3 regions of the Sporosarcina sp. SAFN-015 genome follow, and region 1 is predicted to be linked to each of the others. Evidence: riboswitches for the same ligand, from Rfam matches in the RefSeq annotation. Region 1 holds a riboswitch; each other region holds the start of a gene.
What was found. A riboswitch is a leader RNA that binds a small molecule or an ion and turns the genes downstream of it on or off. The one in region 1 is predicted to bind thiamine pyrophosphate.
Positions count from the first base shown of each region.

Region 2: linked by a shared signal. The riboswitch ahead of ACR65H_RS10820 (3-oxoacyl-ACP reductase) and the one ahead of thiT (energy-coupled thiamine transporter ThiT) in region 1 are both predicted to bind thiamine pyrophosphate.
Region 3: linked by a shared signal. The riboswitch ahead of tenA (thiaminase II) and the one ahead of thiT (energy-coupled thiamine transporter ThiT) in region 1 are both predicted to bind thiamine pyrophosphate.

Region 1 is NZ_JBPFDR010000012.1:35,365-46,254, forward strand. Features, by position in the region: gene ACR65H_RS17085 (RluA family pseudouridine synthase) at 183-878, shown strand; gene ACR65H_RS17090 (carboxylate--amine ligase) at 966-2,183, shown strand; gene ACR65H_RS17095 (Fur-regulated basic protein FbpA) at 2,296-2,448, shown strand; gene ACR65H_RS17100 (amidase family protein) at 2,468-3,916, shown strand; gene ACR65H_RS17105 (DEAD/DEAH box helicase) at 3,981-5,135, shown strand; gene map (type I methionyl aminopeptidase) at 5,337-6,083, opposite strand; gene ACR65H_RS17115 (magnetosome magnetite crystal formation protein family) at 6,164-6,505, opposite strand; TPP riboswitch at 6,598-6,700, shown strand; gene thiT (energy-coupled thiamine transporter ThiT) at 6,887-7,444, shown strand; gene ACR65H_RS17125 (TspO-related membrane protein) at 7,488-8,219, opposite strand; gene ACR65H_RS17130 (M3 family oligoendopeptidase) at 8,381-10,186, shown strand; gene ACR65H_RS17135 (GNAT family N-acetyltransferase) at 10,194-10,739, shown strand.
Region 2 is NZ_JBPFDR010000005.1:131,924-142,813, reverse strand. Features, by position in the region: gene ACR65H_RS10835 (sigma-70 family RNA polymerase sigma factor) at 1-269, shown strand, start outside; gene ACR65H_RS10830 (helix-turn-helix transcriptional regulator) at 272-670, shown strand; gene ACR65H_RS10825 (FtsW/RodA/SpoVE family cell cycle protein) at 660-1,958, shown strand; TPP riboswitch at 2,262-2,362, shown strand; gene ACR65H_RS10820 (3-oxoacyl-ACP reductase) at 2,497-3,249, shown strand; gene ACR65H_RS10815 (LLM class flavin-dependent oxidoreductase) at 3,268-4,575, shown strand; gene ACR65H_RS10810 (serine hydrolase domain-containing protein) at 4,949-5,983, shown strand; gene ACR65H_RS10805 (TspO-related membrane protein) at 6,135-6,944, opposite strand; gene ACR65H_RS10800 (NAD-dependent epimerase/dehydratase family protein) at 7,147-8,133, shown strand; gene ACR65H_RS10795 (MFS transporter) at 8,326-9,573, shown strand; gene ltaS (lipoteichoic acid synthase) at 9,780-10,890, shown strand, end outside.
Region 3 is NZ_JBPFDR010000011.1:17,866-28,755, reverse strand. Features, by position in the region: gene ACR65H_RS16655 (YfcC family protein) at 1-1,219, shown strand, start outside; gene ACR65H_RS16650 (M20 metallopeptidase family protein) at 1,248-2,468, shown strand; gene thiW (energy coupling factor transporter S component ThiW) at 2,575-3,069, opposite strand; gene thiE (thiamine phosphate synthase) at 3,069-3,692, opposite strand; gene thiD (bifunctional hydroxymethylpyrimidine kinase/phosphomethylpyrimidine kinase) at 3,712-4,551, opposite strand; gene thiM (hydroxyethylthiazole kinase) at 4,548-5,357, opposite strand; gene tenA (thiaminase II) at 5,354-6,037, opposite strand; TPP riboswitch at 6,138-6,245, opposite strand; gene ACR65H_RS16620 (midas domain-containing protein) at 6,770-8,140, shown strand; gene ACR65H_RS16615 (mechanosensitive ion channel family protein) at 8,426-9,670, opposite strand; gene ACR65H_RS16610 (DUF2277 domain-containing protein) at 9,815-10,096, shown strand; gene ACR65H_RS16605 (hypothetical protein) at 10,335-10,838, opposite strand; gene ACR65H_RS16600 (helix-turn-helix transcriptional regulator) at 10,840-10,890, opposite strand, start outside.

The DNA.
Region 1 (10,890 bases):
AAAAACTTCGGCTTTTTTATTTTTAGGGAGAATTATCTTCAATAACCAATCATCCACCAATTTTGTCGGATAATCTGGGAGATATATAGTATGATAGACGGAATGGAGGCGAACTGAAATGAAAAATGAACAGTTAAATAGAGAAATTTGTCCATCAATACTATTGAAAGGAACTGTGAAAGTTGATCATACGCATTTTATATGAAGACAATCATTTGCTCGTAGTAGAGAAGCCTGTCAATTTGCCCGTGCAGGCTGATGATAGCGGAGATGAGGATTTATTAACCTTATTGAAAGCAGACTTGAAAAAGCGCCATCAAAAACCGGGGAATGTCTATTTGGGTTTAGTGCATCGGCTGGACCGTCCAGTAGGAGGCGTTCTCGTATTCGCAAAAACATCCAAGGCAGCATCCCGGCTTTCCGACGTGCTGCGAAAAAGGGAAATGGAACGGACATACTTAGCTGTTGTAAGAGGCGGATTGGAAAATAGCGGCCTATTGGAGCATCATCTTTGGAAGGATGCGAAGAATAACAAGGTCCATGCAGTTAAGCCCTCTCACCCAGGAGGGAAGAAGGCGGTCCTTCATTATGAAACAATTGAAAGACAGGACGGTATGAGCTTGCTCGCCATCCGGCTTCATACAGGCAGATCCCATCAGATTCGCGTTCAAATGGCAACGTCTGGCGCTCCACTCTACGGAGATCAAAAGTACGGTCAACATGTGAACCGGCCGGGACAGCAAATTGCGTTATGGGCGCATACGCTATCATTTCCGCATCCGACGACGAAGGAAATCCTCACGTTTGAATCGGCACCGCCAACAGAGCAACCTTGGAATATTTGGAAGTATGTTGACTCTGGAGCTCTGACAATGTGAGTTATTTCGAATAGGCCATACTGCTTGATTGACATAGAAATTCATGAACCCTACACTAAGATAGAGAAAAGCATGTTGGAGGAAACTATGACAAACCATCCGTTTATCCCGATCATTGTAGGGACAGATATTAATGCATACAATATGGCGATTTCATTTCACGAGGCATATGGCATCCATCCGGTCCTAGTCGGGAAAGAGCCTTTATCATTTACGAGCTTAAGTACAATCCCTGGCGCCATCGAGCTGAATCCGAAATTAGGGGAGAAGGAAGAGTTCGTCCGCTTCTTAAAAAAAGTTGCGGATAAGTACAGGTCGAAAGGGAAGAGACTGCTCCTTATCGGGACGAATGACTTGTATGTGCGCCTGATCATCGAATGCCGACAAGCTCTCAAGTCCGATTATGTATTCAACTATATCGATGAAGAGTTGATGAATAATTTACTTGTAAAGAAGAATTTCTACCGGCTTTGCGAAGAGCATGGAATTGATGCGCCTGCAACTTATTTCTATTCATGTGAAACAGACGACCGTTTCGTCGAAGAAGTGATGTTCCCGGTCATCATCAAACCGAGCAACGGTGTGCAATATTACAAGCATCCATTTGAAGGCATGCAAAAAGTGTATAAAGTCAACTCATATGAAGAAATTCAGAAAGTCATTGACACGATTAAGAATAGTGGTTATCGCGACGACTTGATCATCCAAGATTTCATTCCTGGCGATGATACATATATGTGGGATTCCGTCTTCTACGTCAATAGTAAAGGGAATTCCGAGCTGATCACCTTTGGACAAGTTGTATTGCAGGAGCATACTGTTACTGCGATCGGCAATTATACAGCGGTCATTACCCGTTATAATGAAGAAATGATGTTGAAATTGAAAGGGTTTCTAGAAGCGCTCAACTATGTCGGTTATGCAAACTTTGATTTGAAATATGATCATCGCGACAAAAAGTTCAAAGTGTTTGAAGTGAATATCCGACAGGGACGTTCAAGTTATTACATCACGTCATGCGGACATAACCTGGCAAAGAACTTTGTTGATGACCTCATCTACGGTGTTGAAAAACCATTGACATTATTAGATGAAAAATTCCTTTTCACAGTCGTTCCGAAAGCCGTTTTACGGAAGTTTGTCGACAATGCCAAAATCCGAAAAGAGGTCGACCAGCTGTTACGGGCAGGCAAATACGCCAACCCGCTGTTCTACAAAAGAGATAAAAGCTTTAAACGTAAACTTTATCTTTTCATGAGACAAGTCAATTACTACCGCAAATATAAAAATAATAAATGGTCATGATTACTCCCCGAGTGCTTAGCACCTCGGGGATTTTTTGGTTATTTCTTCATGGTTTACAGTTTTCATGGAAGAGGAATAGATGTTAGGCAACTATCTAGGAGGAACAAACACCATGAGAAAGAAAGAAAATCCCGAACTAGAAACCAAAAGGGATAAAATAATCGAAAATCTTGTTAATGATGGCGTCTTTAAAATTAACGGAAAACAATTATATGAACTATCTTTATATGAATTGATGAAACAGTATACAATGAGGATAGAGTGATGACTACGGGGGGATTTGCATGAACAGGAAATTAGATGATTTACAGCATGAATGGTTAGAAGAAGCGACTATTCGGCAAATGCAGGAAAAAATGTCTTCCGGTCAACTCACGGCCGAAGAACTGACCGTCATGTACATGAAGACAATTTCAGAGAAAAATAGGAATATCAATGCAGTCCTCGAACTGAATCCACAAGCTGTCCATATCGCTCGTGCACTTGACGAGGAACGTCATCGTGGAATTGTGCGGTCATTGTTGCATGGCATTCCGGTTCTGTTAAAAGACAATATGGATACGGGAGACGGGATGCATACAAGCTGCGGCTCGATAGCGATGAAAAACCATTATGCTGGGGAAGATGCATTTTTAGTGAAAAAGCTGAGGGAAGCTGGCGCAGTCATTTTAGGCAAGACGAATATGACGGAATGGGCGAATTTCATGTCGGACCGCATGCGGAATGGATGGAGCTCCCGTGGTGGACAAGTGAACAATCCTTATGGGCTTTTTGATGTGGGAGGGTCGAGTTCCGGATCCGCAGCAGCTGTTGCAGCCAATATGTCGGCAGTCTCCATTGGAACTGAAACGAGCGGATCAATCATCAACCCTGCAGTTCAAAACGCTCTTGTAGGCATTAAGCCAACTGTTGGGGCGATCAGCAGAAGCGGCATCATCCCGCTTTCATTCACCCAAGACACACCAGGGCCATTCGCTCGAACTGTAGAAGACGCGGCTATTACATTCGGCTTGATGGTCGGCTACGATGAAACTGATCCAGTCACTAGGAAAGCAGAGCGTTTCAATGGAATAGATTGGCTCTCCATATGTGACGCAACTTCGCTTGCAGGCAAAAGAATTGGCATTGCCAGATCCATTTTTGTAAGGGAGATTTCGACGGAGAGGAAAGAAAAGTTCGAGGAAGCGCTCCAACATTTTGAATCATTAGGTGCAGAAATTATCGACCATATCGATTTAGGGACGATGGAAGACGATTTAGGCTATGACGTCCTCCTGTATGAATTCAAAGCGGCATTGAATGAGTATCTTGGAAAAACGCCAGCGACGAACCCAATCCGTACGTTATCCGATATCATTCAATTCAATAAGGAACATGCAGAAGAAACGCTGGAATTCGGTCAAGTGATGTTGGAAAAAGTAGATCGGACGAGCGGAACGTTGACCGAGCCGGAATATATTGAGGCATTTTTGAGAAACCGCCATCTGGCTGGAGAATTAGCTCTAGATCGGGCTTTTGACGAACATAAGATTGATATGCTTGTGTTCCCGCAGGATCATGGCTGCAGTTTTAGCGCCGCAGCTGGGTACCCGGCCATTACGGTTCCATCATCCTTCACGAAGGAAGGCGAGCCTTTTTGCATTACAATATGCGGCAAAGCGTATTCCGAGCCGGAATTAATCGGCTATGCCTATGCATATGAACAGGCGACAAAAGCAAGAAGAAAGCCTTGAACACTTGAAAGAAATGCAAATCCGGTTCATTATAAGATAAGGAACAGTGAAAGCGGGGATGAGAATGTCCTTCTTGGAAAAAATGGACGATAGTATTAAAAAGAAATGGAAATTTGAAAGAGAAACACCGATTCAATCGCAAATGATACCGGAATTATTAAACGGCCGGGACGTAGTGGCGGAATCACCAACCGGGACAGGGAAGACGCTTGCATATGTTTTGCCGATTCTTCAGCAAGTGGACGGGAAGAAAATGCAGACACAGGCGTTGATTATAGCTCCTTCCCAGGAATTGTCGATGCAAATCGTCAATGTCATCCGTGAATGGGTGGAAGGCACGGATATTACAGTCACCCAGTTGATCGGCGGCGCGAATATGCAGCGGCAAGTTGAACGATTGAAAAAGAAGCCGACGATTGTTGTCGGAACTCCGGGACGCCTCGTGGAACTTGTTAAAGCGAAGCGTTTAAAAATGCATGATATTCGGTATATCATTTTGGACGAAGGTGATCAGTTGTTATCACGGGATTACCGCGTCATTGTGAAAGATTTAATCGAAGCGGCACATCCTGAACGTCAAGTCGCTGTCGTATCAGCAACAATTACGAATGAAATTGAACTTGTCGCTAAGAACCTATTGGATGAGCCTGTCCGGTTGCATGTCTCTGTCGATGATATGCCGTTGTCGGGCAAAGTAGTCCATTCATTCATCAAGACGGATGCACGAGATAAGACAGACCTTCTTCGAGGACTGTCGCATCTGCCAGCCATAAGGGCGCTCGCTTTTATGAATAATGTCGATCAGCTTCGAATGAAGGAAATGAAGTTGCAATATAATGAGGCACCTGTTGCGGTTCTATATTCCTCAATGACAAAGTTCGAAAGGCAGGAGACACTGGAAAGCTTCCGAAAGGGCGATATCCGAATATTGATTGCGACGGATTTGGCTGCAAGAGGACTGGATATACAAGGACTGACCCACGTCATCCATGTCGACGTCCCCCATACGACCGAGCAGTATTTGCATCGCTCCGGTCGGACAGGACGTGCCGGGGAGGATGGCGAAGTGCTTACATTGCTATCGTATCCTGAAGAACGGACGTACAAGAAGCTGACGAAAGGGTTCAAGCCTGTCCAAAAAGTCTGGTATAAAGGAAAGCTGACCGAAGGGAATTCGAAGACAGTAGGCGGTCAGAAAGACGTTAAGAAGAAAAGATAAAAGGAGGCTATCCAGAAAGTCAGTTTTAACGACTTTCTGGATAGCCCTTTTAATTAGTGCAAGTGATCATAAATCGTGGTGAGTGATCATAAATCCTGGCGAGCGCTCATAAATCCCGGTGAGTGATCATAAAACCTCTCCCTACAAAAAGAGACTGTCAGAAAGTCGATTCATCGACTTTCCGGACAGTCTCCTTTGTTCTTATAGCTGTGTAAGTATGATCGGTTCATCTTTTGTGACGATGATTGTATGTTCAATTTGAGCGACGAGGGATTTATCAGGCGTTACGAATGTCCATCCGTCTCCGAGCTCAATAATATGCTCAGCTTTCTCGGAAATGAATGGCTCAACCGCTAAAACCATACCTTCCTGCATCAACGTTTTATCCCAAGCATCATAATAGTTAAGTATATGTTGCGGCTCTTCGTGCAGCGATGTTCCAATCCCGTGCCCGGTCAAGTTCTTTATAACTTTCAGGCCGTTATCCTTAGCTTCCCGCTCGACTGCCTTCCCGATCTGGTTCAACCTTGAGCCTGCTTTCACTTTTGTCATTGCGCGGTCAAAAGCGAGTTTCGCTACGTCGCAAAGCTGTTGCTTCTTCTCATCATTCGTGCCGACGACGAATGAAATGCCTGTATCTGCAAAGTACCCGCCATATGATGCGGAAACATCGATGTTGACGAGATCGCCATCTTGAATGACGCGTGATCCAGGGATGCCGTGGGCTACTTCGTGATTGACACTGATACATGTATACCCAGGGAATTCATATTGGTCAATCGGCGCGGAGACAGCTCCGCGCTCAGCAAGAAGTCGTCCTCCGATTTCATCAATCTCTTTCGTCGTAATGCCTGGCACTGTGGCAGCTTTCATCGCTTCCCGCACTTCTGCGACGATGCGGCCGATTTTTTTCAGTGCCTCGATCTCTTCGTTGTTTTTTACAATCATGATTTACAGGTCCCTTCCTCGAAACGTACTTTTCCAGCTAATTATAACATAATTATTCGATTCTCAAGAAACGTATGCGTTTATTTCAACACTTTTACACCTTGATAAACGTTCCAAATGACGACAATCAAAAATAGCAGACCATAGATGAGCATGAACAGGAAAGGGGCAAGTCCCCAAAAATCAAATTGCCCTGTTAACATTGTATGCATTCTTGATTCATACGAAACCATTGAAAACGTAAAGAGAATAAAGCCAGCTATGAGAAGCACTACGGGTATAAGATGTGATATGAGTGAACGCTTCGCATGTCCCTTCACGTCATGATCGTCCGTGACGAAATAGACAATCGCGGGCAATAATAGCGGTGAAAAAAAGATGCTGAAATAACAGAGAGCCGATAGTAGTTTATTATTGGTCATAGGCTTACCTCCCGCAATTCTAATAAGTAGTTTACAATATCATCTTGCTTATAACTACTGTAACATATACAATGGAGACGACAATTGAATTACACGACCACAAGGGGTGCCTGTATTGGCTGAGATTGGACGTTTTGTCCTGACCCTTCGAACCTGTAAGTTCATGCTTGCGTAGGGATGTGGATGGAAACTGACATATATCGATGTCTCGGTTCTATCCGGGATGTCGTTTTTTGTTGTATAGGAAAAGTGGCTCTATGTTACTATTCGTTACCTTGATTGGCTTTCTGTAAACTAATTTATACTGCCCTCAGGTCGAAGCAGAAAACCGCGTTTTCTTCATTCCGTATCCCTCCGACAAAAAAAGAGGAGGAGTTTCAATTGGATCGTAAAAGACTTCAGTTATTGTTGGAGGTTGCTATTTTAGGAGCTTTATCATTTGTCTTGGATAATTTAACGTTATTCAAAATGCCACAAGGCGGTTCCATTACCTTATCGATGTTGCCGATTATCTTGATGGCATACCGTTGGGGGCTTGCTGGAGGATTGTTGACTGGGTTTATTACAGGTCTTCTTCAAGCGGTAATAGGAGGTTATATCATCCATCCAGTGCAAGGTGCTTTGGACTATTTTTTTGCCTACACACTAGTTGGATTGGCGGCGTCTACACATGGTTGGTTGATTAAAAGTAAATTGGCTGGGCGCAAAGGTTCAATGGCTGCGGCAATTGCTGTGGGGACGGTTCTAGGGGGCCTTTTTAGATTTTTAGCCCACTTCATTGCCGGAATGGTATTTTTCGCTGATGCCGCCGGTGATAAGCCCGCTTGGTTATTTTCTTTAGGATATAATGCAACCTATATGATTCCATCCATCATCTTGTGCGCAATCGTAGCGGTCATTTTATTTACATCCGCACCTAGACTTATTCAAAGGACATAAAAAAGGAGTAGGCGTATGAGAAATTCATGCGCCTACTCTGTTTTTATTGTTCCACACGTCTTCCCGAAAACAGAAAGATACAAGTGATGATGACTGCGGATAAGAAGATAGCTGCTGCGGAGATGAATAGCTCCTCTATCCCGTTTCGGACAGCAATCCCGATAAAGACCCAAACAAAAACGAGATTCATTACATAATCCTTGTAATGGTACATAAAATGTAAAGCGAACGCTGTGGAAATCGTTAAAAAGATGACCGTCCATAACGGATCGCTTAATCCCAATCCTGACCAGCCGTGAATCATAAGAAAATAACTGACATTCTCAATAGTCGTAATGAAAATCCATCCAGTGAGCAAACTGATCGGAGCTCTTCCAGTAAGTAGGTTATCCCGTTTCGGGAAACTTCCGTAAAAAATGAGCAACACAATAAGTAGAGCAATTTTCGCAATTAAAGTGCCAGTAAACAATTCGAAATGCCAAAGGAAAATCCAAGCAATATGAAGAAGGCTACTTAATACGAAAAGGAAAGTGAAGCGGTTTTGATGCGCGGAGCTCATCTCGTGGAAAGTCTTATTGAATTTGAAGATCCAGAAAAAGAGCGCCATATAGATCAACCAACAGACGACAAGTACATAGTCGGCCGGCAAAAAAAGCATCGGCAGCCGATTTGTAATCTCTCCTGTTGTATTTCCATTCAAAGAGAAAAAGCTTGCGATTACATTCAATATTATGACTGTACATAGTGACAGGGTCATCAGAAGTATTTTAGACATAGTACATCCTCCCTCTGAACAGTATACATAGGAATGTGAATTAGTGCGAAGGAAAGTATGAAATTTCCGTCACAAATCTAATATTTCGAATCCCGAAGATTCATGGTATAATAAAAACATGTTTTTATTAAAATTTTCTAAATCATTAGGGGGATCATTCATTGACTACTACAAAAACGTATTCACAAGTATGGGATTTAGATGTATTTTTTAAAGGCGGAAGCGATTCAGAGGAGCTTCGTACGCATTTGGATGCGGTGAAACAACAGATTGGTGAGTTGGAAAGTCTTGCATCCGCTACACAAACACCAACATCCGTCGATGAAGCAGGTAAAATTCTTCACGTAATTGATGAAATCAAAAACACTGCAAAAAATTTAAGAGAAGCTGGCGCTGTTATCGGTTGCTTCCTTGCTGCGAATACGAAAGATAAAAAGGCGCTCATTCTACAAGCAGAAGTAGGTACTTTAGGAGCACGATTCCAGACGGCAGTGCTAAAAATCAAACAAGTCGTTGCAAAGACGGAAGAATCCATTTGGAAAGAATTACTTGCGACTGAACAATTGTCTCAATTCGATTTTATTCTACAAGAATGGCGCGAAGAAGTTCAATTGAAACTATCTGAGGAAGAAGAAAGCCTCATTACGGCATTAAGTGTCGATGGGTACCAAGGTTGGGGACAACTATATGATCAGCTCGTAGGAGACATTACAATAGAAATGACAGTAGATGGGGAAGAAAAGAAGCTTTCCGTAGGACAGGCGAATAACTTAAGTTCCCATGCAGATGTTAGCGTGCGCAAGGAAGCATTTGAAAAACTAGAAGAAGCTTGGGAAACGAAAGAGGATTTCTTCGCGTCCACATTAAACCACTTGGCGGGCTTCCGTTTGGCTGTCTATGAAAAACGTGGATGGGATTCTGTTTTGAAGGAACCCCTTATGAAAAATCGGATGAGCCAAGAAACACTAGATGCAATGTGGGGTGCAATCAGCGCAAATAAAGGACCTTTTGCACAATATTTAAAGCGGAAAGCCGAACTATTAGGAAATGAAAATATGAATTGGTATGATTTAGATGCACCGGTCACGTCATCCACGAAGGAGATGTCTTACCAAGAAGGCGCTGAATTTATTTTGGAGCATTTCGGTAAATTTGGTCCTGAATTGGAGTCGTTTTCAAGGAAAGCATTTGAAGATAGCTGGATTGAAGCGGAAGACCGTGCGAATAAGCGTCCAGGAGGTTTCTGTACGGGAATGCCAGTTTCTGAACAGTCTCGTATTTTCATGACGTATAGCGGCTCTATGTCCAATGTTGCGACGTTGGCACATGAACTCGGCCATGCGTTCCATTCATACGCTTTGCGTCCTGTTCATTACATGAACCGTCAATATGCGATGGGGGTTGCGGAGACAGCTTCCACATTTGCGGAAATGATCGTTGCGGACGCTTCTGTCAAAGCTGCAGAAACGCAAGAGGAAAAACTAGCATTGCTGGAGGATAAAATTCAGCGCAGTGTGGCATTCTTCATGAATATACATGCACGTTTTCTTTTCGAAACGCGTTTCTATGAGGAAAGGAAAAACGGAGTTGTCCCTGCTGCAAGATTGAATGAATTAATGGCAGAGGCGCAAAAAGAGGCATACGCTGGCGCTCTTGATACTGTACATCCGCATTTCTGGGCTTCGAAACTGCATTTCTATATTACGGGAACACCATTTTATAACTTCCCATATACTTTCGGATACTTGTTCTCATTGAGTATTTATGCGAAAGCAATTGCAGAAGGCGAATCATTTGAACAGAAGTATATGGCGCTGTTGCGTGATACAGCTGTCATGTCTGTTGAAGATCTTGCGATGAAGCATCTTGGAGAAGATATTACAAAAGAAGAGTTCTGGGCAAAAGGTGTGGCATTATGTGTGAAAGATGTAGAAGAGTTTTTGAAAATAGCTTCCGAAGAAAGGTGAAGACGCATTGATTCTGCTTGAAGGGCGAACTTGTTATTTACGTATATTGACAGAAGACGATGCAGCAATATTCACCGAGCTGCTCAAAGCGAATCGAGAGTACTGGACTGTTTTTGAGCCTCGTCACGAATCGAGCTATTATACGGTTTCTGTCCAGCGGGATAAGATAAGGGAATCCATTTATCAAATGAGAGATCGGCGCGAATACAATTTTGGGATTTTTGACGCCGAAACAAGCAGGTTAATCGGTCACATCTCATTATACAGCATAAAGCGACTGCCTTTCTCAAGCGGTTTCGTCGGTTATTCTATCGACGAACGGGAAACAGGCAGAGGGCTTGCAACTGAAGCGGTGAAGATTGTTAAGAAGTTTGCATTCGAAACAGTTTCATTGCATCGAGTCGAAGCTTTTGTTTCTCCGCGGAATGCCGGTTCGGTGAAAGTGCTGGAGAATGCAGGCTTTGTCCGAGAAGGATTGCTGAGAAAGTTATTGTACATTAATGGTTTTTGGGAAGATCATTATATGTACGCAAGCTTAGCAGATGATTATTGAAAGGGTAAGGCCGCCTGGCGGAAACTAACAGCTAAAATAAAAAGCCGATTCTTCTAACGAAGAATCGGTTTTTGTCATATTACCCCATCCAGCTTCGGGTGCTAGCTGCTCGGGTCATAAGTCAGCTACGCTGCACGGCAAAGAGCGCCTT
Region 2 (10,890 bases), on a different contig from region 1:
ATGTAGAAGCGACCGAAGATAATCGAATCGCACAAGTGAAAAGTGGAGTTTGTGTCGAGCAGCAAGTTATTAGGCAACAAGAAGATGAAGAACTAGCACGTACTGTGTTCGCACTACCGCTGAAATATCGTGAAGTCATCTATTTATGCTATTACGAGGAACAATCGATGAAGGAAATAGCAGACGTCCTGCAGCTAAACAAAAGTACCGTGAAAACGAGATTGCGTAAAGCAAAACAATTATTGAAGAATCGATTGGAGTGTGAGTAGGAGTGGAAGAACGCTTAAAAAATTTGAAAAAAGCAGTCGATCAAACTGTCTTTAATAAAGTAGAATTTAAAACAAAACATCGACAGCAAATACATAAACAGTTACAAGTATTATCCTTACAACAAACATTACTATCCATGCTCACAGAATCAAAGTCAGGCACGGAAATAACGCAAATGCTGCATGTCCGTGGTGTCGAGCAAATTGTTCATAATGAAGGGATGATTTATTCGGTTTTACATGAAGCCGAGCAGCACGGTTGGCTTTCTGCAAGGTGGGAAAGTGGTGTGAAGTACTATCAATTAACGAAGCTCGGGAAAAAGCGATTACAGCAAGACAATGCGCATGAAAAGCTATCTCTTAAGGAACTAATTTGGGGGGTGCGCATGAATGTTGATTAAGGAGTTTCTACAGCAAGTTACAAGCTATATCCGTTCAAAAGAGGCACGTAGCTATGTAGAAGAAGAATTGCACCACCATCTGACGAAATCCAAACAAGCCTGGGTGAATTCAGGCTACTCTTCAATAGAAGCTGAGCAAAAAGCCATTGAGGAAATGGGCTCTGCTTCACAGCTCGGAAAATCAATGGACAAAATTCACCGGCCAAAATGGGATTTCTGGCTAATTGGCGCAGTGTTGCTATTGATTGCTGTAAGCATTACACCAATCTTAACGACAGATTTCAGCCATCGATTTGGTGTAGATATGACGAATTACTTTGTTAAAAATAAAATCCTTCATATCATACTAGCCGTTGCAGGGATAGCCGTCATCATGTATTTTGATTATCGTAAACTGCAATGCTATAGTATGTTCTTTTATAGAGGGGCACTGTTGTTATTAATCGTTCTCTGGGCTATGCCCAACATCTTTGTTAATGGAGAAGCAATGTATAAAATAGGTCCAATTCGTTTGCAGGCATGGATGGCGCTTCCGTTGTTATTAGTAGCCTTTGCAGGATTTTTCACTGAACGCAAATGGAGAGGTTGGAAACTGACTGGATTATTTCTACTTCCAATATTCTTATTCATGATGATAGGAAGTCTTTCTGTAACGCTACTATATATGGGAGTTGTAGCCGTTTTGTTTAGCTTTAGCTATTTCAACCGAAAAGCGAAGCTTATTGTGTTTTTAATAGTAGGGGGAATGGGGTTAGCGATAGCGGCATTTAGTGTTTATGCATATCACTATTTACTTGAGCCATATCAAACAGTACGCATCAGAGCTTTTTTACATCCTGAATTATATGCGGATTCAGCAGGCTACATGATGCTCCAATTAAATGAAGCACTTGCACGGGCTGGCTGGTTCGGGGCAGATAGGCTTCACTACATTCCTGAAGCCCACACTGATTATGCTTTGGTACAGCTTATTCAATCGTATGGCTATGTTGCAGGACTCGCAGTCATTGGTATCATATTCGCTGTTGCGCTACGCATTTTGTGGCTTGTTACTACAATGCCACAATCATATGGTAAGTTACTCGTTATCGCAGCAGGAACATTATACAGTTGCCAGAGTATTTACTCTGTTTTAATGGTGTTTGGCTTCTTACCACTAACAGGCGTGCCGTTACCGTTTATTAGTTACGGGATTACACCATTGCTGATAAATGCCTTTCTAATAGGCTTAGTCTTAAGCGTCTATCGGAGAAAAGCGTTTATCGGAAAACAAATTTACTCTGCATAAATCATCCATCTGAAGATGATGGCAACACAGAATGTGTGACGCTAAGTATATCATTGTCTCTATGGCAAAGATATTTGACTGGCGTCAATATCGGATCAAAAACAAAAATATCGGGTTTACATTTATCACTCTGTCATTTCGTTCATGAGCAGTAAAGCATTGTTACTCAAGGGCGGACAAGCACCAAGGAAATAAATGGTCCAGTTGTAATAGATCATACTATATGATATGGTTTAAAGTGCAAACTAATAGAAATATTATAAATGGCAGCATGATCTTTTATAAAAACTTTAAAAACTTAATAGTATGCACTAGGGGTGTTATTTAACTGAGATGAGTAGAGACTCAAACCCTTTGAACCTGATCTAGCTGAAACTAGCGTAGGAAAGTGTAAACTCTCGGACATACGAAGAGGGATGACTCTGTCTTCTTTTTGGTGTGTCGTCATAGTTTTACGCAACTTTCCTTTTGGAAGGTTGCGTTTTTTTATTAGCTGCCATTTACCGATTCAAAACGTATAAGAACAGGAGTGGTTAGGATGAGTAAAGTCGTATTGGTAACAGGAAGTAGTCAAGGACTAGGGGCAACGATCGTAAGAACATTGGCAAGCCAAGGATTTCGGGTAGTCGTCAATTACAATAAGAGCAAAGAGGCAGCCGACAAGATTGTTTCCGAGATTGGAAAGGAGTATGCGATTGCCATTCAAGCTGATGTAACCAATCGAACAGAAGTGGATCGTATGGTAGAAGAGGCAACTGACTATTTTGGGCAAATTGATGTTGTGGTGAATAATGCATTAATCGATTTCAAATTTGATCCAATCAAGCAGAAACCTTTCGCAGAACTAACTTGGGATGACTATCAAAGACAGTTGGATGGTACTTTAAAAGCAGCATATAACGTAATTCAAAGTGTCATACCTCAATTTATTGAACGACAAAATGGAAGTATTATCAATATAGGGACGAATCTATTTCAGAATCCTGTCGTTCCTTATCATGAATATACAACAGCGAAAGCCGGATTGATCGGTTTTACACGTAATATTGCTGCCGAGTTAGGAGCATATGGCATAAAAGCGAATGTCGTTTCAGGAGGCTTATTGAAAACAACTAACGCCAGTGCTGTTACAACGCCGGAAGTATTCGATTTGATTGCAAGTTCTACGCCACTGAAGAAGGTCACCACGCCACAAGAAGTAGCGAATATGGTCGCATATTTGTCTTCAGACAATGCAAGCGGTATTACAGGGCAGAATATCACAGTCGATGGCGGTTTAACAATGAACTGACAAATGGGGGAGTGAAAAATGGTTGAAATGAACGCAAAACAACTAAACTTAGGTGTTTTGCTGTATGGCTGCGGACACCACCAAGCTGCGTGGCTTATGCCTGACTCAAGTGTTGAACGGATTGGTGATATTACCTATTATCAAAACTTAGCCAAGTTGGCGGAAAAGGGCCTATTTGACGTCGTATTCTTTGCAGATAATCAATCTTTTGTAGGCAAAGATTGCAGTGATATGCCGGCGTTTTGGTTTGACCCGCTCATCAATTTAACAGCCATATCCCAAGTGACAGACCATGTGGGATTAGTTCCAACGATATCAAGTACTTTTTCGAATCCTTTTACAGCTTCACGACAGCTTTTAAGTTTAGACCATCTTACAAAAGGTCGTGTAGGTTGGAATCTTGTTACTTCAATGACTGATGTTGAAGCACAAAATCATAGTATGGATAAGCTGCCGTCTCATGATGAACGCTATGAAAAAGCAGATGAATTTGCTACTTTAATGAATCATTTATTTCTTTCATGGGATAGCAAAGCGTTTCTGCATGAACGTGAAGAGAAAAAATTGATCGATCCTTCACACATCACGCCATTTCATCACGAAGGTACCTACTTTAAAGTGTGTGGTCCGTCCACTACGCCGAAAAGTCCTCAAGGTAAACCGGTCGCAATGCAGGCAGGGGCGTCCAAGCAAGGCATTGCATTAGCTGCAAAGCATGCAGATGCAGTTTACTCAGTGTCGTGGAACTTCAAGCAAGCAAAAAGGTTTCGAGAAAAAATCAATGAGCAAATGAAACAAAGCGAGAATAGCAACAGATATATTAAAGTGTTTCCGGGCTTAGTCACCTATGTCGGCAAGAGTCGTGAAGAGGCTTTAGCCAAGAAAGCGGCATTAGATGTACAGTTACCTATTGACACGGCATTAAAACAGCTGAGCATTTTTATTCGGCAAGACTGCTCCAATTGGGCACTTGATGAAAAGGTTCCACCATTGCCGCCTGTGGAGGAATTTACTGGACCGGTCGGCCGATATGAGACGATAATAGAAATTATTCATGATACAAACCCAACAGTAAGGGAATTATTGGGGTATCTAAATGCTGGTGGAGGACATTTCACGCTCATCGGCACACCTGAAGAGATTGTCGATCAGATGGAGCTTTGGTTTAAAGCAGGGGTAGCCGATGGATTTAATCTTATGCCTCCCACATTGCCGAGTAGTTTAGAAGACTTTGTTGAATTCATAGTACCGGAGCTGCAAAAGAGAGGTCTTTTCAAAAAATATTATGAAGGACATACATTACGTAGACATTTAGGGCTAACATAATAAAAGATCATGAAAAGGGGAGCGATTCAATAACGCTGCCCTTTGGATTCCGTCTATAGCCCCAGAAATTCCGTTGGTTTTTCAGTATAATCAACCCTTTCCAATTCCACATATCAACATTCAATATACGTCCAGATACGGCCCTATGAATTCCGTAGAATTCACGTGCCATTTTTGTGTCTCCGATTGTTGTGGCAAGCAAGTCTTTCATTTCACTAAATAGACTTGTGGCGTACTTCGACGGTCCATTGTCCAACACAATTGAAGGCTTCTCATTTAGTTAGTTAAACTTTTGGGAAGCCTCTTTTCCTGCATGCAAATAGACATCAACTAATATAATCAAATAGTCTGCAAGAAGGGAGGTTAGGAACTGATGGTGACTAAAAAATACGATGAGATCTTTAGCCGAGTCGTGAAATCAAAGCATATACATGAGTCTGTACTATTTATCCAAAATGGAAATGGGGATTTTTCATACAAAAATGAGTATGGGGGCAAGAGCATAGATGCGCCATTGCTCATGGCAAGTATTACGAAGCTGTTTACAACTACATGCATTTTAATTTTGCTGGAGCAAGGGAAACTCTCATTAGATGATAAAGTGACACGTTTTTTTGATAAAGAGAAACTTAGTGGGCTCCATCTCTATAAAGGACAGGAGTATACCGCAAAATTGACCATCGCTCATTTGCTGTTTCAGACAAGCGGGTTACCGGATGTATCTGAAGAAGGTAAAAATAATCTTCGAAAACGTGTACTTCAGGAAGATATGAACATCACAATTGACGAAATAATAGCGTTTACGAAAGAGATGAAACCACACTTTGCACCTGACACATTAAATAGATCACATTATGCGGATATCAATTTTGATATTTTAGGCCAGATTATTGAGTCCCTTACGAATTCTTCATTGGAAGATGTCTATAAATCTTTCATTTTTGAACCATTGAAGCTTGAGAAAACATATTTACCTATAGATGAGGATGATTTTATTCCCAGTATTTATTTTAAAAATAATGCGCTTTCCCTTCCGAAATACATTAAAAGCTGTCGAGCGAGTGGAGGGGCAATTACCACTGCCCGCGAAATGATGGTCTTTATTAAAGCGTTTTTTGGAGGAGATTTATTTAATCAAGAAATCTTCAACCAATTGGAGATGTATAAGAAGTTACAAATCAGCTTTTATCCCATTCAATATGGTGGCGGCTATATGAGAATCCCATTAGGTGGATTTACAATGCTTTTTACTGGTAAGGGGGAATTGATCGGACATTCGGGCTCGACAGGTTCCTTTGCTTTTTATTATCCCGAGAAAGATCTGTTTTTTGTAGGTGATGTAAACCAAACGGCGAACCCTGCAACAGCAGTACGGATGGCGATACGACTTGCGGTTTCGAGTAAATAAAAGGAACGAATGCAATATTGCATTCGTTCTTTTTTTACATACTTTTGGTTACTCTTTGTTAGTGCGTTTCGCACCTTCTGCAGGAAGCGTGTAGTGCAAAGGGATAGAGAATTCCACATAGGAGGGACATACACCATTCAAGTAATAGTTACTACACGTTAGTTTTGGGCTGTCTTCGATTTCCCACGGCGACAAGGATGATCGTGAGAGATAGAACAATCATGCAAATAATGACAGTCCATATTATGGTGGGGTATTGGTTGTTGAATCCGGTTTCTGATGTATGTTTAGAGTAGATACCGAAATAAGCCCATAATACAGCCAAACCATATGCAGGGTTGTGTAAGCGAAGCATTGTTGTGACACTAATGATTGTTCCGATAATCAGGATAAGTATAGTCCATGTCACTTCAGATAACCCAAATCCATCCCATCTGATCGAGACGAGGAAAGCTGTAATGTTGGCAATGGTCGCAACTGTTATCCAGCCAAAATAGACACTAAAGGGAAGTTTGATAAAAAAACTCTCTTTTAAAGAGAGGGAAGCCTCTGCGGTCAATTTGTTGATGTTGATTAGGCAAAGAAGCAGCCCGATCATAGTGATGACGGATAAGAATAGTTTTTCATAATGCCATGCAAGTATCCAAAGGGTATTAAGAATTGAAGAAATTGAAAAGTAGATGCCGACTTGTGTTAACAGACGGGCTGTAGAAGGTTTTAGCTTTTTATGAAAGAAACCGAGTTGGTATAAGACATGTAATCCTAATAAGACATATATGACGCTCCAGATTGAAAATGTAAAGCCTGCAGGGGCAAATAAATTACTGTATTTCGCTGAAATTTCACCCGTTGTTTGCCCGTTAATGGGTAAAACGTTCGCCAATACATTAGTGACAATCATCAAGATGTATGTAAGAACGATTACTGTATTCAACCATACTCGTTTGCTAGTTAACTTCATCGAATCCTCCTTTCTCGAACTATATTCATCACTCTTTTCTACTATTCCTGTATTCCAACAATATAAACGATTTTTGGCAAGTGGCTGTTGAAGTGTAGAATTTCTAGCATTTTTTTGAAAGTTGAAGGAATTGTGCCGCGGAATAGAGAACAAGTACTTGTTAGATGCCATTTCTATTCAGAATACATGGGGAGGTTATCAATTGAAATTATTAGTTATTGGCGGAACATCGTTTGTCGGTCGTCATATTGTTGAGCAATTACTACTAAAAGGACATGAAGTAGTTCTATTCAATCGAGGAAAAACAAATCCTGATTTATTTCCAGCGTGTCGTCGCATTATTGGGGATCGTCGCATAAATATGGATCAGGCTGCCCTCGAACATTGGGATGCTGTCATTGATACAAGCGGTTATACGCCGAATGATGTAAAACCTGTTATTGAGGCACTGAAAGAAAAGAGTGATCATTATACATTTATTTCAACGATTTCAGTTTATGATGATTACTCAAAAGGCGATGTAAATGAGAATGGCTCGATATTTACACATACTGTCAACACGGACGAAGTGACGGGTGCAACGTACGGTCCGCTAAAGGTAATGTGCGAAAATGAAGTAAAGGATGGATTTGGCGAAAAGGCCCTAATTGTTAGACCTTGCATTATCGTAGGTCCGCATGATCCAACGGATAGATTCACATATTGGGCTTTGCGAACTGTAGAGGAAGGGCCAATTGCCATTCCGGGAGGAGACAGGAAAGTACAATGGATTGATGTTCGTGATTTGGCAAAGTGGATAGTAACCATGATTGAGGGGAAGAAAACAGGGACTTTTAACGCTGCTTCTGAACCCGTTTCATTCGAAGCGTTCATTGATGAATTAATTGCTGAACAAGGAATTGAGACAATCGCCATTCCTGATACGATTGTGGAAAAGGTAGAGATGGATGCAAAGCATCGTTTCCCATTGTGGATGCCAATTTCGGAACAGTTTCCACAAGGCTTTTTTATTGTCGATGCATCTAATGCTGTGGAGGCTGGGCTTTCGATTCGTCCCCTTCGCGACACTGCGGATGACACAAGGGAATGGGCAGCACATCTCGATTCCGGAACATGCAAAGTTGGTCCAAATAATGAAATCGAGAAATTATTACTTGAAACTGCTGCGAGAGAAAGAATATCAAATTGAATAACTGATGGGTGCTAATGACATTTGCCCCTACTTGTAGTGCCTATCCCCGAGCAATCTATTCTGTGGGGATAGGCACATTAGGTTATTAAATGAAGTCGTCAAAACGTAAAGCACTTCGATTACAGATTTTACGCGCTAGTATATGGCTTACATAAATCAAAACCAATGTCCAAATAGGAGTGATCTGCATTGTCGGAATCAACGAAAGGGGAAAGTAAATTTCCTGTCAGCATCATAGTTGCATTGGTGACTGCTTTAAGTCTTTTAGGAGATTCAATGTTATATATTGCGTTGCCTTTGTACTGGAAAGAGGCTGGTCTTGACTCCATTTGGCAAGTTGGTGTGCTTCTATCCATTAACCGTTTTATCCGTTTGCCTTTTAACCCACTTGTTGGATGGCTTTATAATAAGATTTCCCTTAAGACCGGATTAGTTATCGCAATTCTATTAGGAAGCATCACGACGTTAGGCTACGGATTATTGAGCGGTTTTATTGCGTGGATAATTTTACGTAGTCTTTGGGGAATTGCTTGGTCATTTTTCAGAATCGGAGGTTTATCCATTTTGGCCGTTGATACAAACAAGGACAATCGGGGTAAATCAATTGGTCTGTACAACGGATTATATCGATTAGGCAGCTTATTTGGTATGTTAGTAGGTGGATTGCTTGTGCCAATTATAGGGTTAAGTGCCGTTTCGATTATTTTTGGTTGTCTTACTCTGTTAGGGCTTCCTTTGATTTTAATGTATGTGAATACAACTTCCTCGATGGCTAATGTGCAGGATAACAAGGCTGTCATTGTTAACGAACGATTTATTAACAGACTTAAACAGGGCAGAGGAATGATTATTTTTACTGGCTTCTGTATCACTCTGCTCATTCAAGGGGTATTCATCTCAACTCTAAGCTCATTGATTGAACATAACCATGGGGAGAATGTCGTCTTGTTTGGATCAGTAATGAGTGTTACTTTCCTGACGGGAATTATTTTATCGATACGATGGATATGGGAACCGTTTTTAGGAGCACGTTTTGGGATTTGGTCCGATGGAGCAAAAGGAAGAGTGCCTTTACTCGTTCTATCCTTGATCTTTGGAGGCTTGACGTTTGGAATTATTTCCAATGAACTTTCACTCGCTGTGATGATTTTCTTTACTTTCTTAGTGATGATTGCATCTACATCACTTACAACCATTGTGGATGCAATTGCCTTGGACGTTTCAAAAAACACAAATGTCGTTTCATTTCTGACAACGTATACAATCGCTCAAGATCTTGGCGCATCTATAGGTCCTTTTATTAGCTTCATGATTTTTGGGTTAGTAAACGGATTCACTTACGTTTACTGGGGAGGGGCAATTGTATTTTTGTTCCTAGCAATCCTTTGGTCATTCAGCTATAAAAAAGAAAGAGGAGCATTTTCTATCACATCATAAACAGCCGTATGGAGAGGAGGAACCTCTCTCATCCGGCTGTTTTTTATTTCATCATTTAACGCTTATTCGATTCATCTTGGAAATCTTAGTAACTTGACGAAAAAGCTAAAGAGGAGTATTATATTTTACCTGTAGAAAAAGTTACATTAAAATAATGTTTTCCATAGATCAGAAGCAAAATAAAAAAGTAAAAGGTTGGTGTTTACATGAGAAAACAATGGAATATGAAAGATTTTCTTTTACACAACTTTTTAGGAATATATGCAATAGCTGTCTTAATGTTATGGATGAAAACATATATCGCTCAAGCTACACAGTTTGAATTAGGGGTAGAAGGACCTCTTCAGCAATTCCTTTTACTGCTAAATCCGCTCGGTTCAGCATTGCTATTTCTAGGAATTTCTTTTTTGTTTAAAGGAAAGAAAAAATATACATCGCTCGTCGTCATGTACATTCTCATGTCGATTCTATTATATGCAAATATCGTCTATTACCGTTTCTTCAGTGATTTCATTACAATTCCTACCCTTATGCAAACGCAAAATTTCGGGGATTTGGGCGGAAGTGTTCTGTCCTTGCTAAAACCTTATGATGTTTTGTTCTTTGTGGATGTATTCGTTATGATGTACCTTCGATTTTCACGTAAGGTACAAAAAGAGACAAATCGGGTAGGATCTAAAAAAGCGGCTGCGATTATTGCTGTCGCCTTAGTCATTTCTATTATTAATCTAGGACTCGCTGAATCAAGCCGTCCGCAACTATTGACTCGAGGTTTTGATCGAAACTATATTGTGAAATATTTAGGGATGTATAATTACACGATTTATGACTCGGTGGAAACGGCGGCAGCGTCATCACAAAGAGCTTTGGCGGATAGCAGTGATCTCACAGAAGTGATCAACTATACACAATCTGCTTACGCCGAACCGAATCCAACCTATTTTGGTGCAGCCGAAGGAATGAACGTCATCTATTTGCATTTAGAATCATTCCAAAACTTTTTGATTGACTATAAATTGAACGGGGAAGAAGTTACACCGTTTTTAAATTCATTAACAAAAGATAAGAATACAGCGTATTTCGATAACTTCTTCCATCAAACGGGCCAAGGTAAAACGTCCGATGCGGAATTCATGTTGGAGAACTCCATATTCGGATTGCCCCAAGGATCTGCTTTTATTACGAAAGCACAAAATACGTACCAAGCCGCCCCAAGCATTTTAAAGGATTATGGGTATACATCTGCTGTCTTCCACGGGAATAACGGAAGCTTCTGGAATCGAAATACCATCTACAAAGAATTTGGATTCGACCATT
Region 3 (10,890 bases), on a different contig from region 1:
TGGATTTATGGACTTTTTCTCGGCTTTACATAACGGGGTTGTACAATCTGCTGATATCATTGTGATGCTTTTATTTGCAAGTGGTGCGCTTTATATTCTTGAAAAGTCCGGAGCCATTGCTGCAGGTATTCACAAATTATTGCGGGTTGCCGGTGGAAAAGAAAAACTAATCATCCTCGCATTGCTCACGTTGTTTGCCATTATGGGAACAATCGGTTTCGGAGAAGGAGGAATCCCATTCATTCCGCTGGCAATGGCTGTAGTGATGGGGATGGGATATGACCGAATTACGGCCTTCGCTACGTCAACAGTTGGTTTGGCGATTGGCTTTACAGCAGGTGTCGTGAACTTCTATACGACAGGTGTCAGTCAATCGATTGTAGGATTGCCGATCTATTCCGGGCTCGGATTCCGGATCATATCTTTACTCATCTTTGTCGTCATCTCTGCTGTTTATATTCTTCGATATGCGAATAAAACAAAAGCGGATCCTACGAAGAGTATTGTAATGGAAGAGTATGCAGAACAACTGCAAAACACCCAATCTGCGGAATATGAAGAAGAGGAATTTACATTACCTAAAAAGATTGCATTATTAGGGTTGGTTGGTGTTTTAGTAGGAAGTGCCTTTGGTGCCATCCAACTCGGTTGGGGTATGCCACAGTTGTCAGCAGTCTACGCGATTTATGCTGTATTCTTAGTCATCATTTTAAGACTTAGCCCAAGTGAAGCAGCAGTCACATTCGGTGAGGGGGCAGCAAGACTTCTCCCAACAGGATTAGCGATTGGTTTTGCTCGATCTGTCATGATTTTGATGGACCAAGCCCAAATCATTGATACAGCTGTCCATTCGTTATCAGGCTTATTAAGCCACACTGGATCCATAATTACGTTATTGATTCTTTTCTTAGTGGTCATTTTCTTCAATTTCTTTGTCGTTTCCGGAAGTGGAAAAGCAATGATTTTAATGCCGATCATGGGGCCGCTCGGAAAAATATTAGGGATCAATCAACAAGTCATGGTTGTCGTATATCAATTCGGGGATGGCTTTACGAACTATTTATGGCCAACTTCCGGAGGGTTAATGGCTGCGCTTGGAATGTCCAATGTGAATTATGCCGATTGGGTGAAATTCTCATTTAAATTATTTATGTTGCTACATTTTGCTGCCTTTATTTTAATCGTCATTGCTCATTATATGGGGTTAGGGCCAGCTTGAAATCTCGTAATAAGAAGGAGATGTTTGAATGATGAACATTGTGGAAGAAGCAAAAAAATACGAAGAACAGATTGTTAAAGATCGCCGATATTTGCATCAACATCCGGAAATCGGGTTTGATTTGCCAAATACACAAAAATATATTCAGCAACGCCTTGATGAGATGGGAATTACCCACAAGCAATGTGGTGTCGTGCCGCCCGAGATTAGGGAAAAGTATGTAAGGGCTGGATTTGGCGATCAGGCAAATTGCACAGGTATTGTAGCAACAATCGGTGAAGGTTCCCCTTGTATCCTTCTTCGTGCCGATATGGATGCCCTGCCTATTCAAGAAGAAGTGGAGTCGGAATTCAAATCTGAAAAGCCCGGCCTCATGCATGCCTGCGGCCATGATTCACATGTTGCTATGCTTTTAGGAGCTGCCCAAATTTTAAAGAATCATGAAGCCGACTTAAAAGGGACGGTTAAGTTGTTTTTCCAACCAGGAGAAGAATGGGGATACGGTTCGAAGCTAATGATCGATGACGGCGCATTGGAAAACCCGAAAGTGGATGCCGCGTTCGGCATTCATATTATGCCGGACCAGGAAGCTGGCACGCTTTCAGTTAGCAAAGGAACACTATCACAGGCAATGGATACGTATATTGTGGATATTAAAGGATATGGCGGTCATAGCTCGCAGCCCCATAAAACGATTGATGCCAATATGATTATGAATCAGTTATATACAAGTTTAAATCTATTATTCACACGTGAAGCGGATCCTAGTCAAAGTGTTACATTTTCAATCGGTGCCATGAATGGCGGCACTGTGACGAATGTCATCCCAGAAAAAGCGGTATTAAGCGGAAATATGCGCAGTTATGATCAAAAAACCCGGGATCATTTATGTGAAAGGATTCCTGAAATGATCGACCATGTCGTAAAAGCATGGCGCGGTGAATACAGCATAACAGAATTCCATACACCAACGACGTACAACAATCCTGATTTCATCGACGCAATCGCCCCTTTCCTTAAAGATGTGGTCGGGGCAGATAACATTCTCGATAACGGGGTATTAAGCGGTTCAGAAGATTTCTCCTATATCTCCCAACAAGTACCGTCTGCCTTTGTTGTGTTAGGTACAGGGAAAGAAGGCGAAGCTCCTGTTCACAACCCTCGCATGAAACAAAATGAGGACATCTTTAAATACGGTGCTGCATTACACGCAAACGTAGCAATGCAATGGTTGAAAAGCCAGCATTAATACAAAATACTAATAAAGCGTCAACCCAATTGATTGGGGTTGACGCTTTTTGTTTTGATATCATTTTGATGAACGCGACGAGAATGATAATGGAAAACGTATAACCTTAGAAACTCTGCAACCTCTTGCCCACAGGCATGCTTTGCAGCCGAACCGCAACAACGACGCCGATTACTGCCCCGCTTACGCTTGAAACGAGAAAAGGGGGCATGAAGAAGAATGCGGTGACGGTCGTGCCCATAAGGACAGCCGCATATGGAACCGCAAACAACGACGCGATAATACCGGTCCCGATGATTTCTCCAATTGCTGCCAACCATGCTCGCCCCGACTGCTTATACAGCAGCCCGGCAAGTGCCGCGCCGATCATCCCTCCCGGAAAAGCGAGCAATGACCCAGTGCCTGTCAATATGCGAACCAATCCGGTCATGAAAGCAATGATGACGGCGGGAATCGGTCCTAGCAGGATTGCGGCGATGACATTGACTGCATGTTGGATCGGATAGGCGCGTGCAATCCCTGCAGGAAAAGAGACGAATGCGGATCCCGCCACCGCAATCGCCGTGAATACAGTCATCAAGACAAGCTTTCGCGTACTCATCACAACACGCTCCTTTCACGACTCCAATTTAATGAAGCTTCCTTTAGAAGGCGCACCGCCTTTTCAGGATTAGTAGATGAAGCAATCGCTGAAATGACAGATATGCCATTTGCGCCTGCCTTGAAGACCGGCTCGGCATTGAATGACGTAATGCCACCAATTCCGACAATCGGCAAATCAGGATGTAACTTTGCGACTTCTTCGATCATCGCTGTGCCAGCAACCGGTTTCGCATCGTCTTTCGATTTCGTCGGATATACAGGCCCCATGCCGACATAATCCGCTCCCGCTGACATAGCCGCTTCTGTTTCTTCTATTGTATGGACGGAAACCCCCAATATCTTTCCGGGCCCAATCCTTTTTCGGACAAATCGCGCCTCAGCATCGTCCTGCCCGACATGGACGCCATCCGCGTCAATTTCTAGGGCAAGATCGACATCATCATTCACGATGAACGGCACGCCATATTGTGCACATAACTGCTGGCAACTTTGCGCGAATGCTTTCTTCTCCTTCCCGACAAGTGCGTGTGCCCCCTTTTCACGGAGCTGAAAACAAGTGATTCCGCCTTTTAAAGCGTCTTCCAATACGGAGAGCGGATTCTCAGCATTCGTCGAACCCATTATGAAGTAAAGCGTAACGTCAACGTTTCTCAATCAATTCGACTTCCTTCCGTTCAGCATTGCCCCGATTCCGAAACGCCGTATGGTTTGTCGGCCCGTGTCCATTGCCAATGGATAGCCCCTCTTCAATTGCTGCATGGATAAAGTATTTTGCGGTAACAACTGCTTCATTCATTGGCATCCCTTTCGCAAGCTCTGCCGTAATGGCTGCAGCGAAAGTACATCCCGTGCCATGCGTGTCTTTCGTATCGATCCGCTTGCTTCTCATAAGAAAGCTTTCGCCGTTCGCTGACATGAATAAATCCTCTGCATAAGGAGTATCTACCCGGTGCCCCCCTTTCAGCAGTACGGCTCCAGCTCCCATCTGGAGCAGTTGATTTGCGGCATTCTCCATGTCTTTCATTGAAACGATCGTCATTCCCGTCAACACTTCCGCTTCAGGAATATTGGGCGTCAAGAGTGTCGCTGTTGGAATGAGGTGCTCTTTCAATGCTGCAATCGCTGAATGCTGAAGAAGCGAAGCACCGCCTTTCGCTATCATCACGGGATCAATGACTAAAGGGATTCGCTCGTGACGATTCAATGTATCGGCAACCGCTTCAATAATTTCTGCAGAGAACAGCATCCCGGTTTTGGCAGCTCCGACTGTGAAATCAGTTAGCACCGCTTCAATTTGGGCAATGACAATTTCCGTCTCTATCGGCTGGACCGCATGGACACCTAACGTATTTTGAGCGGTTACGGCCGTCAATGCGGACGTTCCGAACGCCCCAAGTTCCTGGAATGTTTTCAAATCCGCCTGGATGCCTGCCCCGCCTCCACTGTCCGAGCCTGCAATTGTGAGTGCAACCGAAGTCATTTGACAACCTCCTCTATAAAACAATGGTGATCGAAGTTGATTGCTTCACCGTCCAATTGGTGTAAAGCATTTAGGAAATGAACAGCAAAATCTCCTGGGCCAGAAGCTTGCTTTGCCGCCAATTCACCCGCTTTTTTGTAAAACGCAAGACTATATGCAACTATATCAATCGGCGCATCCTTACCGACCGAAAGAAAAGCGGCGGACACAGCACTTAACAGACAACCCATGCCCGTAATTCGCGTCATGAGCAAATGCCCTCCTGTTATACGGATTATTTTTTCACCATCCGTCACGATGTCAGTCTCACCGCTTACCGCAACGAGACAACGATGGCGGCTGGCCACCTCTTTAGCAGCCTCGGCAATATTTGCCGAACCGACACCCGCATCGACGCCTCTCGCTTTCCATTCAACACCCGCGATGGATGCAATTTCACCTGCATTTCCGCGGATGAGTGTAATATCCAATTCCTTTAGAAGTTTAGCGACCGTCCGTTTTCGGAAAGCAGTCGCTCCTGCTCCGACAGGATCCAGTACGAGGGGCTTACCTTTAAAGGAAGCGCTTTTTCCGGCAGCGATCATTGATTCAACAGCCGAACTGTCCAACGTTCCAATATTAAGCAATGTACACGAGGAAATGGCAGATACTTCCGCCGCCTCCTCGATTGCATCCGCCATGATGGGAGAAGCCCCCAATGCCAACAGGCCGTTCGCTTGAAAGTTTGAAACGACATGATTCGTAATGCAATGCACTAACGGGTTTTGCTGACGCAGTTCATCCAACAATGGTAATTGGTCTGTCATACATGTACCTCGTTTGTTTCAAGTGACCATTTTTGCTTCGTCCATGCCATTTCCCAAAACTGCAATTCATAGTGGGTACTCTTAATGAAATGAGCTTTCAATTGTTCACGTCTTTGCTTTGGAAGTTGTTCGGTCAGTTTATTCAAACGGTCGATCTGTTCACGGGTTGCCTGTTCGAACCATTCAGAGCTGTACGTAGCAATCCATTTGTCATAAATCGGATGATTCGGTTTCGCGTCCTTCAACCGCTCGCCTATTTCGTAATACAGCCAATAACATGGCAATAATGCGGATAATGTAGCGGCCAAGTCACCTTCCAACGCCGCCCGGTATAAATGCGACGTGTACGCATATGCCGTCGGCGCCGGCTCGAATTTTTCAATATCCTCATCTGTAACGCCCAACATTCCAAAGAAGCCTTCATGCAATGAAATTTCCGCCCCGCAAGTTCCATCCGCATGTTGCGCAAACCGTTGCACCGTCAATAAATCCGTTGCCTGTACAGCTGCCATCGCATGCACTTTCGCAAAATGCTTCAAATAATAGGAGTCTTGCAGAACATAATGTTTGAACACCTCTTCAGGCAATGTCCCTTCAGCAAGTGCTGCGATGAACGGGTGATGAAAGCTTGCCTCCCAAACATCGTTGCATTCCTTCCGTACCTCTTCACAAAACGTCATTCCAACCACTCCTCTTTTGTTTTGGAAAACCAAAAAAGCCGCTTCACTCAACACAATCGTTGAAGAAGCGGCTCGCAAATCGGCGTAAGATAACCTTTGGAAGATGTGCGATCCACTTCCCTACGCTGGTATGAGCAAGATCAGGTTCGAAGGGTCCGCGTATCGATACACGTCTCAGTCTTTCACAAAGACTCCCCCAGTGGTTAACTCTTTTCAGTTTTCATCTCCACTATAACATAGTTTAGTAGTTTCGCAAGGTTGTGACATCATTGATTAACCCGGCTGTAATATTTGGAAATAAACAACGCTAGACCATTTAGTCCATTCGAAAATGTATTTACAAAGTAATATATCGCAGACGCATAGCATGTTGTTAACGTTTTTCAGATAGGAATAATTTGGATAATGAGGGTCGAATTAATTAGGTTTAACCCTCTTTTTAGTCTTTTCACACGTATTTATATTATTACAACGGTTAATATTTCCATGAATACTTGTTAATTGGTTGTCACACCACTGTTATTTTCTTTTGTTATTGTTAGTCATGTGCAGAAGGGACACTGCTACACTATTCGGTTGGAAGTTTTGAGAGAATAGTAAAAAACGATCCCTATACTTTTTACTTGAGAAGGAGGCGGATGTACATAACGACTTGAAAGAATGAGTGTTATTTCGCTTCATTATCTAGTAAGCAAGTCAAAAAAAATTTATGAAAAGGGAGTTTGATCATTCTTGGTTAACGAAACGAATCGTAATGAGAAGAACACGAAAAAGAAGATTTTACCGTTTGTCATGTCGACATCAATGCTAACTGCTGCTATTTTTGGAGCAGGCGGTTCAGCTTTTGCAGCTGAAAATGGCGAAAAAGAGTTTAATAACCACGGTGAAAAGGTTTCCCATTACGCAACAACTATTCCGGGCTCACCTGAAAAAGGACAATTCATGCGTACAATTGCCAATAAAAACTTTGTAGCCGCTGAACCAGGTGATGATGATTCTACAGATGACGATGATACAACAGATATACCTAATAACGATGAAGAAGCTGTTGACACTCCAGCTGACGATGAAGAAGCTACTGATACTCCAGTTGACGATGAAGAGGCTGTAGACGCTCCAGTTGATGAAGAAGAAGCTGTAGACGCTCCGGCTGATGAAGAAGAAGCTGTAGATGCTCCTGCTGATGAAGAAGAAGCTGTGGATACTCCAGCTGACGATGAAGAAGCTGTAGACGCTCCGGCGGATGAAGAAGAAGCTGTAGATACTCCAGCTGACGATGAAGAAGCTGTAGACGCTCCGGCGGATGAAGAAGAAACTGTTGATGCTCCGGCGGATGAAGAGGAAGCTACGGACGCTCCAGTTGAGGAAGACGAAACTGTTGAGCTACCAGCTGATGAAGAGGAAGCTGTAGAGACTCCTGCAGATGAAGAGGATGTTACGGACGCTCCTGCTGACGAAGAGGAAGCCGTAGATACTCCAACTGAAGATGAAGAAGCTACGGATGCACCTGTAGAAGAAGATGCCAAAGAAACAGAAAAGCCAGCTGACGAAAATATCAATGAAGATACTACGCCAACTGACCAATCAACCGATTCTATTATAACAGACGAGCAAGTAAATGAGTACAAATCCATCTTACAAAATTATGTAAGTTTGATTGACTACTACAATCTTGCTATCCAAAATCATCTTGGGATTGTCTTGCCAGGTGAAGAAGCAGAAGAAGTACCTGCTGACAAGGAAGAAACTACAGATACACCTGTAGATGAAGAGGAAGCTACGGATGCACCAGCTGATGAAGAAGAAGCTACTGATGCGCCAGCTGACGAAGAGGAAGCTACCGACGCTCCTGCTGACGAAGAGGAAGCTACCGACGCTCCTGCTGACGAAGAAGAAGCTACTGATGCTCCGGCTGATGAAGAAAATGCAACAGAAGTACCCGGTGACGGTGAAGATGTAGTGGAAGAACCTGCTACTGAAGAAGAAGCTCCTGAAGAAACAGTTACAGAAGATGTTCAAACAACAGTTTGGGACAAACTCGTTGGATACTACAACCAAGTTGTCACAGCATACAACTCATTTTTCGGATTGCTTAAAAAATAAGATAGCAACAAACTAAAACTAAAACTGAATAAGCAATGCATCCCATACTAACAGGGGATATCATTATTCCCTGCCTAAACCGTATGCCCCACGGCGAAATTAATATAAATTAAAACTAATGCGGTGCCTGTGCACCACACATTTATGACAATTCATTGTCTCTTATAATAATAAGCATAGAAGCCAACCAAGTCTTGATTTGGTTGGCTTCTTCATTTATCTTATGCAATTGTATTGTATTATCTGAATTGTTCGTTGCACAGGCACCGAAACAATTCAAACGATTCATTCATTCTGTACTCCTCGGGCCAATGCTTTTAAATCGCTTCCTGCCGGGTTTTGGAACACGCGGAGTCCAAATTCCCCTGCAATGGCAAATAAATGATCAAAAATATCCGCTTGGACGCCCTCATAAATAGCCCATTGCGTGCTATTCGCAAACGCGTATATTTCAATCGGCAAGCCATTCTCTCCGGGCTCCAATTGTCTTACCATTAATGTCATTTCTTGATGGATGCCGGGATGGTGTTTAAGGTATTCAATAATGTAAGCCCGAAAGACGCCGATATTCGTCATCGCCCTACCGTTTACGATATTGCTTCGGTCGATCTTATTTGCAATATTGTACTCCAGAATTTCCTGTTCACGGCTAACAATATAATCCGATAGATAGCGGATCTGTTTAAAATGCTCGATCATTTCATCCGTGCAAAACGTAATACTCGTCATGTCGATATGCAAAGCCCGCTTAATGCGTCGTCCGCCAGATTCCTGCATACCGCGCCAGTTGATGAATGAATCCGATATGAGCGCATAGCTCGGAATCATCGTCACCGTCTTATCAAAATTTCGCACCATTACCGTATTTAAAGAGATATCAATGACATCCCCATTTGCACCGTATTTCGGCATTTCAATCCAGTCGCCCATGCGAACCATCTCAGTTGCTGATAACTGGACACCCGCCACAAGACCTAATAACGAATCCTTAAACACTAACATGAACACCGCTGACAGAGCCCCGATTCCACTAAGCAAGATAAGCGGACTTTTCCCCATCAAATTGGCAATGACCAAAACGATACCAACGATGATGACAACTATTTTAGCAACTTGAATATACCCTTTTATCGGCTTCGTTTTTGATATTTCATACGTCTGATAAATATCATTAAACACACTTAATAATCGATTGATGACACTGAATGCCACTATCATCATATATGTCAGCGCCAACGTTTCGATCGCCGCACGATACGTGGGAAAGCTGGCTGCAAAGGAATAAATAATGATCGCCGGCACAAAATGGGACAATCTCCGGAGCACTTTCCTCTCCAACAGAATATTACCCCACTTAATATTGTGCTTTCTCACAATATGAGCGATAAATCGGATAATCACTTGTTTTGTAATAAAGTTCGCAATGATACATAGGAGTGTGATTATAGTTACCAGGATGACAAATGACAGCGTGTCAACCAAAGCGTCATCCACTCCGTAACCTAAAAGCCGGTTACGAATAAAATTCATCTATCTCTCCCCTTTACGTAATCTGCTTTCCATTATAACAGAAGTAAGGGGTCTCCACTTTCTTCAGCCTCCTATACAGGCCGTGATGTGAATAAGTGGAATATGGTACAATCGTAAAAATACTACATAAATGAGGTAGACGACATGTGCCGAAACATTAAAACGCTGTTCAACTTTTCCCCTCCAGCTACCACGGATGAAATTCATGCCGCCTCGCTCCAATACGTTCGGAAAGTTTCTGGATATAACAAGCCTTCCAAGGTAAACGAGGACGCTATCAATCTCGCTGTTAAGGAAGTGGCGATCGCTACACAAAAATTACTAAACACATTGGTAACAAATGCCGAACCCCGAAATCGAGAAATTGAAGCTGAACGGGCTCGGGCTCGTAATGCAAAAAGATTCGGATTGGAAAATCAGAATTAAAACTATAAATTTATTTCAGTGTAGTACAGATTTATCAGCAACGGTACCTGTGCAACACACACTTATGACAATTCATCGTAATCTATATAAATACCAAAAGAAGCTGACCACGATTGGGTTGATCAGCTTCTTTGTTTAACCTCATTGAAACTTTGCTTCGCCCAATCTTGTGTCTTCCGAATAAGGAAATAACTCCATAAACCCCTTTTCTTTAAACATGCATTCAATTTCCCCCTAGTTATTCGGTATCCTCTTTCATATACCGCCTCATTGTCCGGTAATAAATAAAATATTGTCCAATGGCGAGCAAGAGCAAAATGTTCAGCATTCCGACCTTCCCAATCGGTAAAATCAAAAAGATGGTTGCCAAGAACGGAAGGCCGACTGTGAAATAAGAATAGACTTTCTGCGTCGCACGTCGTGTCACTTCCTCAAACAACTCGTCATCATCCATATATTCCTGCGGCTTTAATGTCATGATTTTCAGCCGATGACTCGGATTCCGCTTATTATGGAGATGAATTTTCCATCTAAATATAAGTAGATACATAACTAAGACGATGAGCCAAGCGAGAAGGCACCAAAAGCCGAGGCCTTCTAAATTAAACTGAAATAGAAAGCTTTCCGGACTATTTGAGTATTCAAAGTCCGACATGAATCCAATTATCGACGTGAGAGCGATTAGCAATAAAATACAACCCATTTGCCATATCGGATACGTATACCTCATATCGCCTTTCATTTCATTCCTCCCCTTCCAACCAAAATACTTCATTAAGATCACATTGGAATGC